Regions from separate parts of the Sodalis praecaptivus genome, predicted to be linked through region 2. Evidence: predicted binding sites of a transcription regulator. Region 2 holds the regulator's gene; the other holds the start of a gene.
What was found. Region 2 encodes PurR, which represses purine synthesis genes. Its sites were predicted from a motif close to CANGCAAACGTTTGCNTG; they were not measured.
Positions count from the first base shown of each region.

Region 1 (7,665 bases), 990 kb from region 2:
AAGGCGCGCGTGCTCGGGATGTTCGGGTCAAGTGACAACGTGCTGCGCAGCGATGTGCTGGACGCCTGGCAGAAAGGCAACGCGCGCCGGCAGTTGGCCGCGCAGTACGGCCAGGCGATTTTGTTCTATCAGGCCAAAAAATACGACGACGCCAAACGGTCGCTGCAACCTTTGTTAACCCGGCAGCCGTCCAACATCTGGCTGGTGGATTTGATGACCGATATCGATCTGGCGCTAAAACAGACGGGACAGGCCATCAGCCGGCTTGAGGCGCTGGTGCGCGGCAATGAGCGCGATGCCAACCCGGTGCTGCTGCTCAACCTCGCCAACGCCTATGTCGAGGGGCATCGCTATAGCGACGCCATACGGATCCTCAATCGCTACACCTTTTCCCACCCTGACGACACCAACGGCTGGGATCTGCTGGCCCAGGCATGCGCCGGGCAGGGTCTGGGGGATCAGGAGCTGGCGGCGCGCGCCGAACGGCTGGCGCTAACGGGGCAGTTGGATCAAGCGGTGCGGGCGTTAAGCGAGGCCAGTAGCCGGGTCAAATTGGGCAGCCTACAGCAGGCGCGTTATGACGCGCGTATCGATCAGATTAGGCAGTTGCAGCTGCGCTTCGCCCAGTATGAGAAAGGCGCGCGCCGCTAAACCGCGCCCTACTGCGGGACACGCGGGTGGCGCGCCGCACTGGCGACCAGGATAAGCGGCGTTCAGGGTTAAAGCGCGTCACAGCCTTAGAGATTCAAGATGGCTTTGACGAACGGAATGGTCAGTTTACGCTGCGCGCGGATTGACGCATGATCCAGCTGATCCAGCGTCGCCGACAGCGTGCGCATATCCCTTTCCAATCGTTTTAACAAAAAGCGGCTGACGTCTTCCGGCAACTCAAATCCACGCAGCTTCGCCCGCAGTTGCAGGGCCGCGCCCTTCTCTTCGTCAGAGAGCGGCTGCAAACGATAAATCTGCCCCCAATCCAAACGGGAGGCCAGGTCAGGCAGGCTGAGATTTAATTGGCGCGGCGGGCAATTGCCGCTAATGATAAGCCGGGTGCGCCCGGTTTCCTGAATGCGGTTATAGAGATTGAAAATCGCCATTTCCCACGGCGGATCGCCGACGATACACTCGATATTATCGATGGTCACCAGCGCTAATTGCTCCATCCCTTCCAGCACCTCAGGCACGAACCAGGTGCGTTTATCCAGCGGCACATAGCCTACCGCCTGGGTGCGCGCCGACAGCGCCGCGCAGGCGGCGTGCAATAAATGGCTGCGGCCGCCCCCCTTGCGTGACCAAAAATAGAGGTAACTGCCGTGTTCGCGGGACAGCATTTCCTGTAGCGCCGCCAGCAGCGCGCCATTTTCGCCGGGATAAAAGCTGGCGAAGGTCTCGTCATCGGGTAGATAGAGCGGTAAAGAAAGCTGCGCCGGCGTGTTCAGATGTACCTCTTGCGTTCTGGCAAAGATCTTTGCCAGTTTACCATAACTTTACCGCGCCGCGAGGACGGCGCGGCGCGGTCGTCAGGAGGGCGTGCCTTCATCGGGCTCGAGGATTTTCTCTTCGCCGCGCAGCAGCGTGATAACGCGGAATATCAGGCTAAGCGCGATACCGACCACCGTTGCCAGCGCCATACCTTTCAACTCGACGGCGCCCAGATGAATTTTGGCGCCGCTGACGCCGATAATCAGGATAACCGAGGTCAGAATCAGGTTTTGCGCTTTGTTATAATCGACCTTCGACTCGATTAGCACCCGGATGCCGGAGGCGGCGATGACGCCGTACAACAGCAGCGACACGCCGCCCATCACCGGTACCGGCACCGCCTGGATCGCCGCCGCAAGCTTGCCGACGCAGGAAAGCGCGATCGCCAGAATCGCCGCCCCGCCAATGACCCAGGTGCTGTAAACGCGGGTTATCGCCATGACGCCGATATTTTCACCGTAAGTGGTGTTCGGCGTCGAGCCAAAAAAGCCCGACAGCAGGGTTGACGCGCCGTTGGCGAACAGCGAGCGGTGCAGGCCCGGATCGCGCAATAAGTCGCGCTGCACAATATTGGCGGTCACCACCAGGTGCCCCACATGTTCGGCTATCACCACCAGCGCCGCCGGCAGGATAGTCAGAATAGCCATCCATTCAAAGCGCGGATGGTAAAACGTCGGCAGCGCGAACCAGGGGGCAGCGGCCACCGGCGAAAAATCCACGATACCGAGCGCGGCGGATAGCGCATAGCCCGCCAGCACCCCAATGAGAATGGGGATGATGGCCAAAAACCCGCGGAACAATACCGACCCCAGCACCGTAACGCCGAGGGTGGCCATGGATATGACCACGGTGGTGGCGTCCACCGGCGCATCGGCGCTGGGCAGCAGACCCGCCATATTGGCCGCGACACCGGCCAGCTCCAGGCCGATGACCGCCACTATCGCCCCCATCGCGGCGGGGGGAAAAATGACGTTGATCCAACCGGTTCCCGCCTTCTTGACGATAAGGCCCACCAGGCAAAACAGCGCGCCGCAGGCGATAAAGCCCCCCAGCGCCAGCTCATAGCCGAGCGGCAACAGCAGCAGCACCGGCGAAATAAAAGCGAAGCTGGAGCCGAGATAGGCAGGGATTTTGCCCTTGCAGATAAACAGGTACAGCAAGGTGCCGATACCGTTAAACAGCAGGACGGTGCCGGGATTGATTTTAAATAAAATCGGCACCAGCACCGTGGCGCCAAACATGGCGAACAGGTGCTGCAAACTCAGCGGGATGGTTTTCAGCAGCGGCGGGCGTTCCGACACCCCGATGGCGCGACGGGTCATGGCGACTTTCCTCAGATTCAGGGTCAAAAAAAACCGACTCATTGGCCGGTTTAGGATTATTTGGTACCAAAGATTTTATCGCCCGCGTCACCCAGGCCCGGCATGATATAGCCTTTTTCGTTGAGTCCCTTATCGATAGCCGCAGTGTAAAGCTCCACGTCGGGGTGTGCTTTTTCCAGCGCCGCAATGCCCTCGGGCGCCGCCACCAGCACCAACACTTTGATACAGCGGCAGCCGGCCTTCTTCAAGAGATCGATGGTGGCGATCATCGAGCCGCCGGTCGCCAGCATCGGATCCACCACCAGCGCCATGCGTTCGTCGATACTTGATACCAGCTTATGGAAATAAGGCACGGGCGTCAGCGTCGTTTCGTCACGGTAGACGCCGACTACGCTGATGCGCGCGCTGGGGAGATTTTCCAGTACGCCATCCATCATGCCGAGGCCGGCGCGGAGGATAGGTACGACGGTGATTTTCTTTCCTTTGATTTGATCAATTTCAACCGGTCCGCACCAGCCTTCGATGGTTACCGTTTCGGTTTCCATATCGGCGGTGGCGACATAGGTCAACAGGCTCCCCACCTCCGACGCCAATTCGCGAAAGCGTTTGGTACTGATATCGTGAGCGCGCATCAACCCCAGCTTGTGTTTGACCAGCGGGTGCTTAACCTCAACGACCTTCATGTTATCTCTCCCCTAGGCTACTGAACGGCCAAAAAAATCGCGAGATTATAACCCCTTTTTCGCGCCGCACCATACGTATTTGCCTGATCAGGATCAAGCCTTATATGGAATTTACTATAGTCAACAAAAACGTCGACGCGAATGCAACAGCTCTCGCAAACGATTGCCCACGCTGTTAGAATTGGCGGCGCCCCATTCCAAGCAACAGGTTATCTCCGTGGAGATCTTGCAGTGACCGACAAAACCTCTCTCAGTTACAAAGACGCAGGTGTGGATATCGATGCCGGCAACGCATTGGTAGACCGCATTAAAGGTGTTGTGAAACAGACCAAACGCCCGGAAGTGATGGGCGGGCTGGGCGGCTTCGGTGCGCTGTGCGCGCTGCCGCAGAAATACCGCGAGCCGATTCTGGTTTCAGGCACCGACGGCGTCGGGACCAAACTGCGTCTGGCCATGGATTTAAAACGCCACGATACCATCGGCATCGATTTGGTGGCAATGTGCGTTAACGACCTGGTGGTTCAGGGCGCTGAGCCCTTGTTTTTCCTCGATTATTATGCCACCGGCAAGCTGGACGTCGATACCGCGGCCGCGGTGATAACCGGCATTGCCGAGGGTTGCCGGCAGTCCGGCTGCGCGCTGGTCGGCGGCGAAACGGCGGAAATGCCGGGCATGTATCACGGTGAAGATTATGACGTCGCCGGCTTTTGCGTCGGCGTTGTGGAAAAAGCGGATATTATCGACGGCAGCAAAGTTCAGGCCGGCGATACCCTGCTGGCGCTGGCCTCAAGCGGCCCCCATTCCAACGGTTACTCGCTGGTGCGCAAGATTTTATCCTTCAGCCAGACCGACCCCGAACAGACGCGGGTTGAGGGCAAATCGCTGGCGGATCACCTGCTGGCGCCGACGCGCATTTACGTTAAAGCGCTGCTTTCCCTTATCGAGCAGACCGAGGTACATGCGATCGCGCATTTGACCGGCGGCGGCTTCTGGGAGAATATCCCGCGCGTTCTGCCGGCCGGTACCCAGGCGGTGATCGATGAAAACAGCTGGCAGTGGCCGGCGGTATTCCGCTGGCTGCAGCAGGCCGGCAACGTCAGCCGCCATGAAATGTACCGTACCTTTAACTGCGGCGTCGGCATGGTTATCGCCGTTCCCGCGGCCAGCGCCAAACAGGCGCTCGGCATACTCGCCGGCCTGGGTGAAACCGCCTGGGTACTCGGCGAAATTCAGCCCGCCGACGGCGAGCAACAGGTGATTATCCGCTGATGAAACGCCTGGTTGTGCTGATCTCGGGTGAAGGCAGTAACCTCCAGGCGCTTATCGAGGCCTGCCAGCAGGGCAAAATCGCGGCGCGCATCGCCGCGGTCATCAGCCATCGCGCCGACGCCTACGGGCTAACGCGCGCCGCGGCTGCGGGTATCGAGGCGGTATCGCTCAACCCGGCGGATTTCGCCGGCCGTGAAGCGTTTGATTTGGCGCTCAGCGCCCTTATCGACCGCTACCGGCCGGAGGCTATCGTGCTCGCCGGTTATATGCGTATTCTGTCAACCGCCTTTGTCGCCCGCTACGCCGGCCGGATGCTCAACGTGCATCCCTCGTTGCTGCCGCGCTATCCCGGCTTACATACCCATCGCCAGGCGCTGGCCAACGGCGATGCCGAACACGGCACTTCCGTGCATTTCGTCACCGACGAACTGGACGGCGGCCCGGTGGTGCTACAGGCGCGGGTGCCGGTTTTTGCGGGAGACGATGAACAGATACTGGCGCAACGGGTAAAAGCCCAGGAACATGCCATTTATCCCTTGGTCGTCGGCTGGCTGCTGGCGGGTCGGCTAACGCTGCGCGATAACGTCGCCTGGCTGGACGGCGCGCCCCTGCCGGCCGCCGGTTACGCCGCGGATTAACCGCTGGCCGGTGGGCGCGAACAGACAATCAAGACGTTTCTGCCCCTGTGCCACCGATGCTGTTACCACTCGGATGATTGGCGACAATTGAGAGGGGGGCAGCGCCTCATACGGGCGGGAGAGGATAAAATTCCCTCCCCCTCTCACGCTCTGCGCCTGCGGCGCGGGCTCAACGGGCACCTGGTGAGAATGGGGTTCCTGAGCAATGCGCAGCAGCAGCCATAGCGGCGCCATCGCTGTTTTGCCCTCTGGTCGCTGCGCCGCGACCGTTAACGCAGCCGGCCGGTGATGTACTCCTCGGTTTTGCGATGCGTCGGCGCGGTAAATAGCCGGTCGGTGGCGGCAAACTCTACCAGCGTTCCCTGATGGAAAAAGGCGGTGTCGTCGGAAACGCGCGCCGCCTGTTGCATGTTATGCGTCACCAGCACCAGGGTGAAATGCGCCTTCAGCGATATCATTAGCTCTTCGATGGTCAGCGTGGAGATGGGATCCAGCGCCGACGTTGGCTCATCCAGCAACAATACTTCCGGCTCAATGGCGATCGCGCGGGCGATCACCAGCCGCTGCTGTTGTCCGGTGGACAACTTGAACGCGTTTTCCCGCAGGCGGTCTTTAACCTCATGCCACAGCGCCGCCGCGCGCAGCGCCCGCTCCGCCGCTTCATCCAGCAGCCTGCGATCGCCGATGCCCAATAGCCGCAGGCCGTAAACGACGTTGTCATAAATCGATTTGGGAAACGGATTGGGCCGCTGAAAGACCATGCCCACCCGCCGGCGCAGCGCCACCACTTCCTGTGCGTCCTCATAGATATTCTGCCCCAGTAAACGCACCGCGCCGCTGATGTGACAGTCGTCGCTCAGATCGTTCATGCGGTTAAAACAGCGCAGCAGCGTGGATTTGCCGCATCCGGAAGGGCCGATCAGCGCGGTAATCCGCCCTTTGGCCATGCGCAGCGATATATCGTCGAGGACCAGCCGATTGCCGTAGCGCACCCGCAGATGTTCGGTTTCCAGCGCCGCCGGCGGCGTGTCCTGTTCCGGCGCGGCGACCGCACCGTTAGAGGGTAAAGGGGGGACTCGGAACATCACAGCCTGTTCTCCATCATAACGTTAACGCGCGATACTTTTCACGCAGCCGGTGGCGCAGGCCCATTGCGGCCAGATTCAGCGACACGACGATGACAATGAGCAGCAGCGCGGTGGCGAACGCCATCGGTTGCACCGCATCGCCGTCCTGGCTTTGAAACGCCAAATCGTATATTTGATAACCGAGGTGCATAAATTGCCTTTCCGGGTGCAGGAACGGAAATGTCCCGTCCAGGGGAAGCTTCGGTGCCGATTTGATGACGCCTACCAGCATCAGCGGCGCGGTTTCCCCCGCCGCGCGCGCCACCGCCAGAATCAGCCCGGTCATCATCGCCGGCGCCGCACCGGGCAAGACAACCCGCCATATCGTTTCAGCCTGAGTCGCGCCGAGCGCCAGCGATCCCTGGCGCAGGGAGGGCGGAATGCGCGCCAGCCCTTCCTCGGTGGCGATAATCACCACCGGCAGGGTCAGCAGCGCCAGCGTTAGCGCGGCCCACAGTAATCCGGGGGTGCCGAAGGTTGGTGCCGGCAAGGTGTCGGCATAAAAGAGTTTATCCAGCGAGCCGCCGACCGCATAGACGAAAAAACCCAGGCCGAAAATACCGTAGACAATTGACGGCACGCCGGCCAAGTTGCCCACCGCGATACGAATAAGCCGGGTCAGCCAGTGTCGAGCCGCATATTCATGCAGGTAGATAGCCGCCATAACCCCAAGGGGCATGACGATCACCGACATCAGTATCACCAGCAGCAGCGTGCCGGCCATCGCCGGAAAGACCCCGTCGCCCTCCCGCACCGGGTCATGCAGGCTAACGAAACGCCAGGTCTGCGCGGCCAGATGCCGCAGTTTTTGCCCCAGGCTCATCGCGTTGGGATACCAGAGGCTGTCGATATCGCTTAGCGGGATCACCTGACGCTGTCCCTGCGCATCGGCCAGCACCAGCTGCACGCGCCCCCGCTCCCGTTCGATAGCGGCCAGTTGTTCGCTCAATGCCTCATAGGCCGTTTGCCGTTCATTTTGCGCCGCCTGCTGGGCGGCCCGCTGCTGCTCGCTGGGCACGCCTTGTCGATGCAGTGGCAACGATTGCTGCTGCGCCCGCTGCGCGCGCACCGCACTCCGCTGCTGTTCCACCTGAGCGGCCAGGCGGCGCTGCGTGGCGCTGAGCCGCAGCCGCTGTTCCAGCGC
Region 1 covers NZ_CP006569.1:1,349,231-1,356,895, reverse strand. Annotated here, with positions in the region: gene SANT_RS06060 (tetratricopeptide repeat protein) at 1-651, shown strand, start outside; gene hda (DnaA inactivator Hda) at 738-1,466, opposite strand; gene uraA (uracil permease) at 1,521-2,804, opposite strand; gene upp (uracil phosphoribosyltransferase) at 2,861-3,487, opposite strand; gene purM (phosphoribosylformylglycinamidine cyclo-ligase) at 3,719-4,756, shown strand; gene purN (phosphoribosylglycinamide formyltransferase) at 4,756-5,394, shown strand; gene pstB (phosphate ABC transporter ATP-binding protein PstB) at 5,664-6,479, opposite strand; gene pstA (phosphate ABC transporter permease PstA) at 6,496-7,665, opposite strand, start outside.
Region 1: purM (phosphoribosylformylglycinamidine cyclo-ligase) is a predicted target of PurR. The motif match lies at 3,640-3,657, and genes of this name have one in related genera.

Region 2 (7,665 bases):
TGGGCGGCGGCGCGGTCTGACAGCGCCGTCATATGCGCCGGCAGCCATGACGGCGCAACGTTGTTTACCGCGCGACGCGCAGACCGCCTTCGACGCCCCGAGGGCTGAACAGAACCTGCCATAGCTGGATATTGCGGGCGCGGAACGCGCCGGCGCAGGCCTGTAAGTAGTAAACAAACATGCGGTAAAAACGTTCGGAATAATTGCCCTGCAACGTCGGCCAGGCGGCGATGAAGCGTTCATGCCAGGCCATGAGCGTGCGATCATAATCCGCGCCGAAATTATGCCAGTCTTCCATGACGAAATGGGGCTCGCTGGCATCGGCAATATGCCGTACGGACGGCAGGCAGCCGTTCGGGAAGATATATCTGTTAATCCACGGATCCACATTCATATCGGTCCGGTTCGCGCCGATGGTGTGCAGCAAAAACAGACCGTCGGGTTTCAGATTACGGGCCACCACATCGAAATAGGTTGGGTAGTTTTTCGGCCCCACGTGCTCGAACATCCCTACCGAGACAATGCGATCGAATTGCAAATTTAAATCGCGATAATCCTGCAACAAAATCGTGACATCTTGCCCTGCGCAGCGCGTTTGCGCCAGCTTTTGCTGCTCGGCCGAGATAGTGACGCCGTGGACTTTAACGCCATAATGTTGTGCCGCATAATTCGCCAGACCGCCCCAGCCGCAACCGACATCCAATAGCGACATCCCCGGCTGCAATTGCAGTTTCTGGCAAATCATCTCCAGTTTATTTTGCTGGGCCTGCTCAAGGCTGGCGGCATGAGGCCAATAACCGCAGGAATATTGCATATACGGATCGAGCATCAGCGAAAAGAGGTCATTGCCTAAATCGTAATGTTCTTTACCGACGATCCAGGCCCTTTTGCGCGATTGGAGATTAGTCAGGCGCGCCGCGGCGACGCGTAGGGTATCTTTTAAATGATGGGGGAGCTTATTTTCCAGTCCGCTGCGCAACGCACGCTGAAAAAACATATCCAGCCGTTCGCAATCCCACCAGCCATCCATGTAACTTTCACCTAAACCCAGTGAACCGTCCTGTAGTACGCGCTTAAAAAAATCCGGGTTGTTGACGCGAATATCGAATGGACGGGATCCATTGATTTCAATGTCGGCTTCAGCGAGTAATTCATGGACGATGCGATACCAAGCGTTATCCTGAAAGCTCAGGTCTTCAACACACGAGGAACTCATAGCTTCTCCATCACCTTTCTTCTAAAAATACCTCGTCAGGAAGAGCCAGGCGCTGCCTGCGAGCTTTTATAAGAATCCACGGTAAGCCGTGGTGTCTGATACGACAAATTAACAGAGGAATAGAAACTCAGAATGGTTGTTAAACCGGCTGCTTTGCACGAAAAAAGCATGCATGAGTAAACATCAGGTCCCTAAAGCAAAATGAATAAACAACTCGTTATAATTGTTAACGTAATTGAGTATAAGCCTGCATCCGGCTTTAGACAACTCCAAAAACAGCAATAGGAATAATAGCCTAAGTTAATGATAACTTTGGGAAACAGTTACACTCCTCAAAGAGTTAGTGCGCCTAAAGAGTTATTATTCATTTCCGCGTCGCGGGGAAATTGACGCGGCCAGGTAGCGCGTAAAACGCCGTGCATAATGGCCAATGCCGCCGCAAACACGGGGCCTCAGCCATCGACGGCACTGGATTAGCGGTTACGGTAGGGGCCATCGGCCACCGAACAGCGCTCCACCAGGGTGGGATGAACCTCGATCGTCTGCGCGGCTTCCCGCTTGCTGATGATCCTATCAAGCAGCATGGTCAGCGCGGATTCCCCTAATACGGCCTTGGGCTGATCCACCGTGGTAAGCGCGGGGGTGAAATACCGCGAGTGGCTGACATTATCGTAGCCTATCAGTGAAATGTCTTGCGGTACGCGCAGCCCATGCTCGTGGATGGCGCACAATGCGCCCATCGCCATCTCGTCGCCGCCGCAAAATATCGCGCTGGGACGGTGGGACTGGGCCAGAATATGTTGCATGGCGCGATAACCGGAAGCCGGCTCGAAATCACCTTGAACAATCCAGGCCTGGTTGGGCAGAATATCGGCCTCTTTTAACGCATGAAGATAACCGCGGTGGCGCCCGCCGCCGGTATTGCGCGCCAGCTGGCCGGGAATGGCGCCAATATCCCGGTGGCCGCGATCGAGTAAATAGCGGGTGGCCATATAACCGCCGGCAAAGGCATTATCGACGATAGTATCGGTAAAATCGCCGCGCACCTCACCCCAATCCATCACCACCATGGGAATATGGCGATATTCTTCCAATAGCCGCAACAGGGCTTCGGGGTATTCGGCGCACATCACCAACAGCCCATCGACCCGCTTTTGCGCCAGCATTTGCAAATAGGCCTGCTGTTTCGATGTTTCGTTGTGGGAATTGCACAGGATAAGGGTGTAGCCTTTGGCAAAACAGTGATGCTCTATGGATTCAATTATCTCGGCGAAATAGGGGGCTTCGCTGGTGCTGGCCAACAGACCGATGGATTTGGTGCGGTTGACCTTCAGGCTGCGCGCCACCGCGCTGGGGGAATAGCTGAGCTGTTTGATGGCGTCCCATACGGCGCGTTTGGTCTCCGGCGCCACGAAGCGGGTTTTATTAATCACATGGGAAACCGTAGTCGTTGATACCCCCGCGTGTTTGGCTACATCTTTTATGGTTGCCATCTCTAAACTACTCCTGGATCCCTCGGCAGCAGGGGATAATGCTATGTGAATCGTTTGCCTGCCAACAAAAGGCAATTTTCCTCGATTTGTCGAGAAAGTGAAAGCGTTATATGCGTTGAGCCGCCGGCGGGACATGCTTTTTGGCCACGGTTATGGCAAGATAGAGAACGAATACCGACTAACTTAGCCACCTGACGCAGAAGCGTTAAAAGGAAATATCATGAGCCGCGATTTTGCTTGGTCGTTAACGACTACCGTCTTTTCGCTGTTGGTCATTATTATCTTCAGCTTTACCGCCGTATTGAATTGATCGCGTTTGGCGCCGCGCCAAACTTCACCCAGACGGTAAAAAGGGCTCCAGGCCCTTTTTTTTGTCATCTTTAAACCACTTCTAGGGAGCTGGATCGAATTGCGGCCCAGGAACGGCGCGCGGATCGGCACGGTGAACTGGCGCGGACGTCAAAAGGCCCTTAGGACCTACGCTGCGACGGCAAGGGGGAGAGGCTGTCGCGCGTGGCCGTCAGCGAATGGTGGTGGGCGTCATCACGCGGCGGGCGCCGACATAATGATCCTGCCAATAATCTTCGCTCAGGTAGCTGATACGGATGTCACGCCCGGTGCGGGGTGACTGAATGAAACGGCCATTGCCCAGATAAACCCCGACATGATCCGCCGTGCCGCGGTTGCGGATGCGGAAAAAGACCAGATCGCCGCTTTCCAACTCGCTCTTTTTCACCGGCGCTGCATCCCGCAGGTGGTACATTTCGTTCGCGGTACGGGGCAGCGGCACGCGGATTAAGTCTTTATAGGCGTAGTAAATCAACCCGCTGCAATCGAATCCGGTGGTCGGCGATTTACCGCCCCAACGATAGGGCTTGCCCACCTGCGACATCAGTTTGGCCATCGCCGTTAATTTGGCGTGCTGGTAGCGAACCTTGTGGCTTTCGCTCATGCGCAATGGCTGCGCGTCTGCCGCCATGGCCGTCGTCCGGGCTTGCGCGCCGCCGCGATGGCGTCCATAGGCTTTCTTCAGCCCTTTGCCGGCGGCCTGGTTATGCGCCAGACGCGTATTTTCACGTTGGCGGCGGGAAGACGTAATGGGGCTTTTACCCACCTTCACGGCGGCGGTTTTATCGCTGGTGACGCTTTTCGTTTTCGCCCGCTGCCCGGCGGCGTGCGTTTTTGCGGCGGTGGTTTTGCCGGCGGTTGGCGCTGTGTCGGCGGGGGGCGTTTTGGTGGCGACGGCCTTGCGGGGTTTCACCACGGCGGATTTTAACTTGGGATTACCCAAATGCTCGCTCTCGGTGCTGCGGGTCTTTTTTTGCAGCTTAACGGGCTTGCGCTTGCGTCGGTCATCGGTTTTCGCCGCGCTGGCCTGCGATTTACGTTGATCGGCATTGACTCCCGCATTCGGCGCGGCGTGCGCGAGATTGAGAAAGAGCTGGGTAAACAGCAGCACAAAAAGCGTAAAGCATAAACGCATGATAAACGCTATCCTCTGTGGCCCAAGGTCGGGGGAAAATGACGGCTCAGCTGAATTTAAGCTATTTGCGGTTCTAATGCATCCGTATTTTCCTACAGATTGTGAATAAACGTGAATAACATGCGCGATGCGGCATTTTTGCGCGCGGGCAGCCGTAAAAAGCAACGGTTTTACAGCCCGTTAAACGCCCTAGTCGCAAATCTGCGCCGCCGCAAGGGCAGACCCGGCGTTCGTGCCCGTTGTATCACGGCCGGGGCGGCTGAAGCCCGCCTGCGGGGCTAACGTGAAAAAAGCATTTAAATGTTCCCCCCGGAATCGTTAGAATAGTGAATTACGTCAGACCCGATGCATGATAAATAAAAGCCAGCCACTGGCTTAAGGAAGCGAGACAATGACCACGACTATCGAAAAAATTCAGCAACAGATCGCCGAGAATCCGATTCTTCTGTACATGAAGGGCTCGCCTAAATTACCGGGCTGCGGTTTTTCCGCCCAGGCGGTACAGGCGCTGTCCGCCTGCGGTGAGCGTTTTGCCTATGTCGATGTGCTGACCAATCCGGATATCCGCGCTGAACTGCCAAAATTCGCCAACTGGCCGACCTTCCCGCAGCTGTGGGTGGACGGCGAGCTTATCGGCGGCTGCGACATCGTCATTGAAATGTACCAGCGCGGCGAGCTGCAGCCGCTGATTAAAGAAACGGCGGTAAAATACAATTCGCAAGCGGATAACGCGCAGTAACGGGTGGAATGTGCGCACTATAGCGCGCCGTCCCGATGCCGTCCGGCGCTAATGCGCCACGGCCGAGAGACCGCCTCGGCGCTATCGCACCCAAAACCACCCAAGGCACAGCGGGTGGTTTTTTTTGCCTCTCAGCGTGCCGGGCGCGGGGCAGTGCGGGCGTCATCGCCGCCCGGCATGCCCTGCGGCGTTCGCTAGGCAACCTCTCAAGCGCCAAGGCGCCGTACCATCCCCATGACGCCCCGGGGACGGGCAGGTGGTGTGCCCTGCAAGCGCCAAAGCCCTGTCATTGTCCGCGCGGACGGCCCGCGGCGTGGCAGCGTTTACAGATCGATAGCGGGGTTGGCGCGATCCTGCGCGGCGCAAGCCTCCTCTTCGGCGTCACCCGTGGCGGGTAGTGCGACCGGCCAGCCGCCCAGACGTTTCCAGCGATTGACCAATTCACAAAACAGGGTCGCGGTACGTTCGGTATCATAGAGCGCCGAATGCGCTTCACCGCTGTCAAAGGCAATGCCGGCGGCGCTACAGGCTTTCGCCAGTACGGTCTGGCCGAGCACCAGCCCGCTGAGCGCCGCCGTATCAAAGGTGGCGAAGGGATGGAAAGGGTTGCGTTTCAGGCCGGCGCGACCGGCGGCGGCCATGAGAAAGCTGTGATCAAAAGCCGCATTGTGGGCGACTATAATGGCGCGGTTGCAGTCCTGATCTTTAATTCCTTTACGTACCAGTTTGAAGATTTCATGCAAGGCTTCATATTCGGTTACCGCGCCGCGCAGGGGGTTGTGCGGATCGATACCGTTAAAGGCCAGCGCTTCCGGCTGCAGCAGCGCGCCGGGGAAAGGGTCGACGTGGAAATGCAGGGTGTTGTCGGCGTGCAGCCAGCCGTCATTATCCATTTTCAGGGTGACGGCGGCGATTTCTAGCAGGGCATCGGTCCCGGCGTTGAATCCCGCGGTTTCCACATCAATGACAACGGGATAAAAGCCGCGAAAGCGGGCGCGGAGGGTGTTCAGATCGTCTATTTCAGCCATGCCAGTTCTTATGTTCAGCGAATTCAGCCGCCATTATGGCAAATTTTGGCGCGGCTTGCATGGCGAGTTATGCCCGCGCGGCGCGGAATACCGGCCGTGAACCCCCAGGTCCCGGCCGCGCGTACGCTGCTTAATTGCCGACGCCTTGACCGGCGTGTTTGTTTTCAATCAATTCGATTTTATAACCGTCCGGATCTTCAATAAAGGCGATAACGGTCGTTCCGCCTTTCACCGGCCCGGCTTCGCGGGTTACTTTGCCACCGGCCTGGCGAATGCGTTCGCAGGCGGCCGCCGCATTGTCCACGCCCAAGGCGATATGGCCATAGGCGCTGCCCAAATCGTAACTCTCCACGCCCCAGTTATAGGTCAGCTCGATGACCGCGCCTTCGCTCTCGTCGGTATACCCTACAAACGCCAACGTATATTTGTATTCCGGATTTTCGCTGGTGCGCAGCAATCGCATTTCAAGGGTTTTGGTGTAAAAATCGATGGAGCGTTGTAAATCGCCTACCCGCAGCATGGTATGTAATAAACGCATAATGTCCTCTTGAGCCATCACGGTCGGTGCGGCCGTGTTAAGTGAAGAGACTTCAGTATAGCCTGCGGGGTGAAACCGGTTCAATGCCGCCCGTTAGCACAGATTGCCGGTACGCTCGGTAAAAAATAACTTGCCAGCGAAGACAATGCCGTCTTCAATTTATAGGCGAGAGGAGGACGTGTGGCGGAACAACTTGAATTTTTCAGCCTGCCCAATCCCTGCCGCGGCGTGTGCCAATCGGATGCCCGCGGCTATTGCCTCGGCTGCCTGCGCAGCCGGGACGAGCGTTTTCAGTGGGGCGGGATGAGCGACAATCAAAAACGCGAGGTGCTGCGGCTTTGCCACCAGCGCTATCTGCGCCTGCGCCGCGCCGCGGCCGCTGGGCACGAACCGCCGCCGGACGCGCCGGAACAACCCTCCTTGTTTTAACCGCCGCGGTGCCGAATCCCAGCGCTAGGCGCACCGGTGCCTTAAGCCCGCCGGCTCGATGCGCCTGTCTGGATTAGCGGTCTTGAGCTCGCGGTTAAGTATGCCGTCGCTATCGGGTGTAGCATAGCGCATTATGTTTGTCCGGCGGGGGGCCGGGCGCCAGCGCCAGGCCGCGTAGGTTGTCTGGCGCGGGGGCGAGGGTCTGGTCGCGGCAAAACGGCCGCCGGCGATGTCCGCACAATTTAAGGGGATAACCCGCGAAAATCGCTATCCGAAATAAAACCTAACGCGAAGAGATAATAAATGGTTTTCGGTCCGATGCGGTATGGATAATCCTTTGTTGTCGGGCGACAATAGCCAAGCGGAAGGCGTATTTCCTGAAAGGAGAAAACAATTTAACGCAGGGGAAATAACATCAGATTTTGGTGATAATTAGTTAAAAAATAGCCATGAAGCTGTGGTTTTTTTCTCCATAATAATTTCTAATGTATTAAATAGTTATTTATATATTTAAATTACAATATGCTACTGAATACATGGGATATTGATATTTGTTATATCTTCATTTAACTTAAATTAACAATAAACTACGTATGTGGCAATAATAGTGTTACAGTTATGAATAAACCGTCCGGCCCGTCAGCGTGAAAGCCGGCTGCGCTGGCTTCTGCGGGGAGACCCTGACTGTCTGCCAGCGCGTTTAAACCACAAGGGAATCAGTGGGGGCAGAACGCCGCGT
Region 2 covers NZ_CP006569.1:2,336,034-2,343,698, reverse strand. Annotated here, with positions in the region: gene cfa (cyclopropane fatty acyl phospholipid synthase) at 65-1,216, opposite strand; gene purR (HTH-type transcriptional repressor PurR) at 1,690-2,709, opposite strand; gene SANT_RS24095 (YnhF family membrane protein) at 2,930-3,019, shown strand; gene SANT_RS10360 (C40 family peptidase) at 3,230-4,192, opposite strand; gene SANT_RS10355 (Grx4 family monothiol glutaredoxin) at 4,584-4,931, shown strand; gene rnt (ribonuclease T) at 5,255-5,959, opposite strand; gene gloA (lactoylglutathione lyase) at 6,090-6,497, opposite strand; gene SANT_RS10340 (DUF1289 domain-containing protein) at 6,678-6,926, shown strand.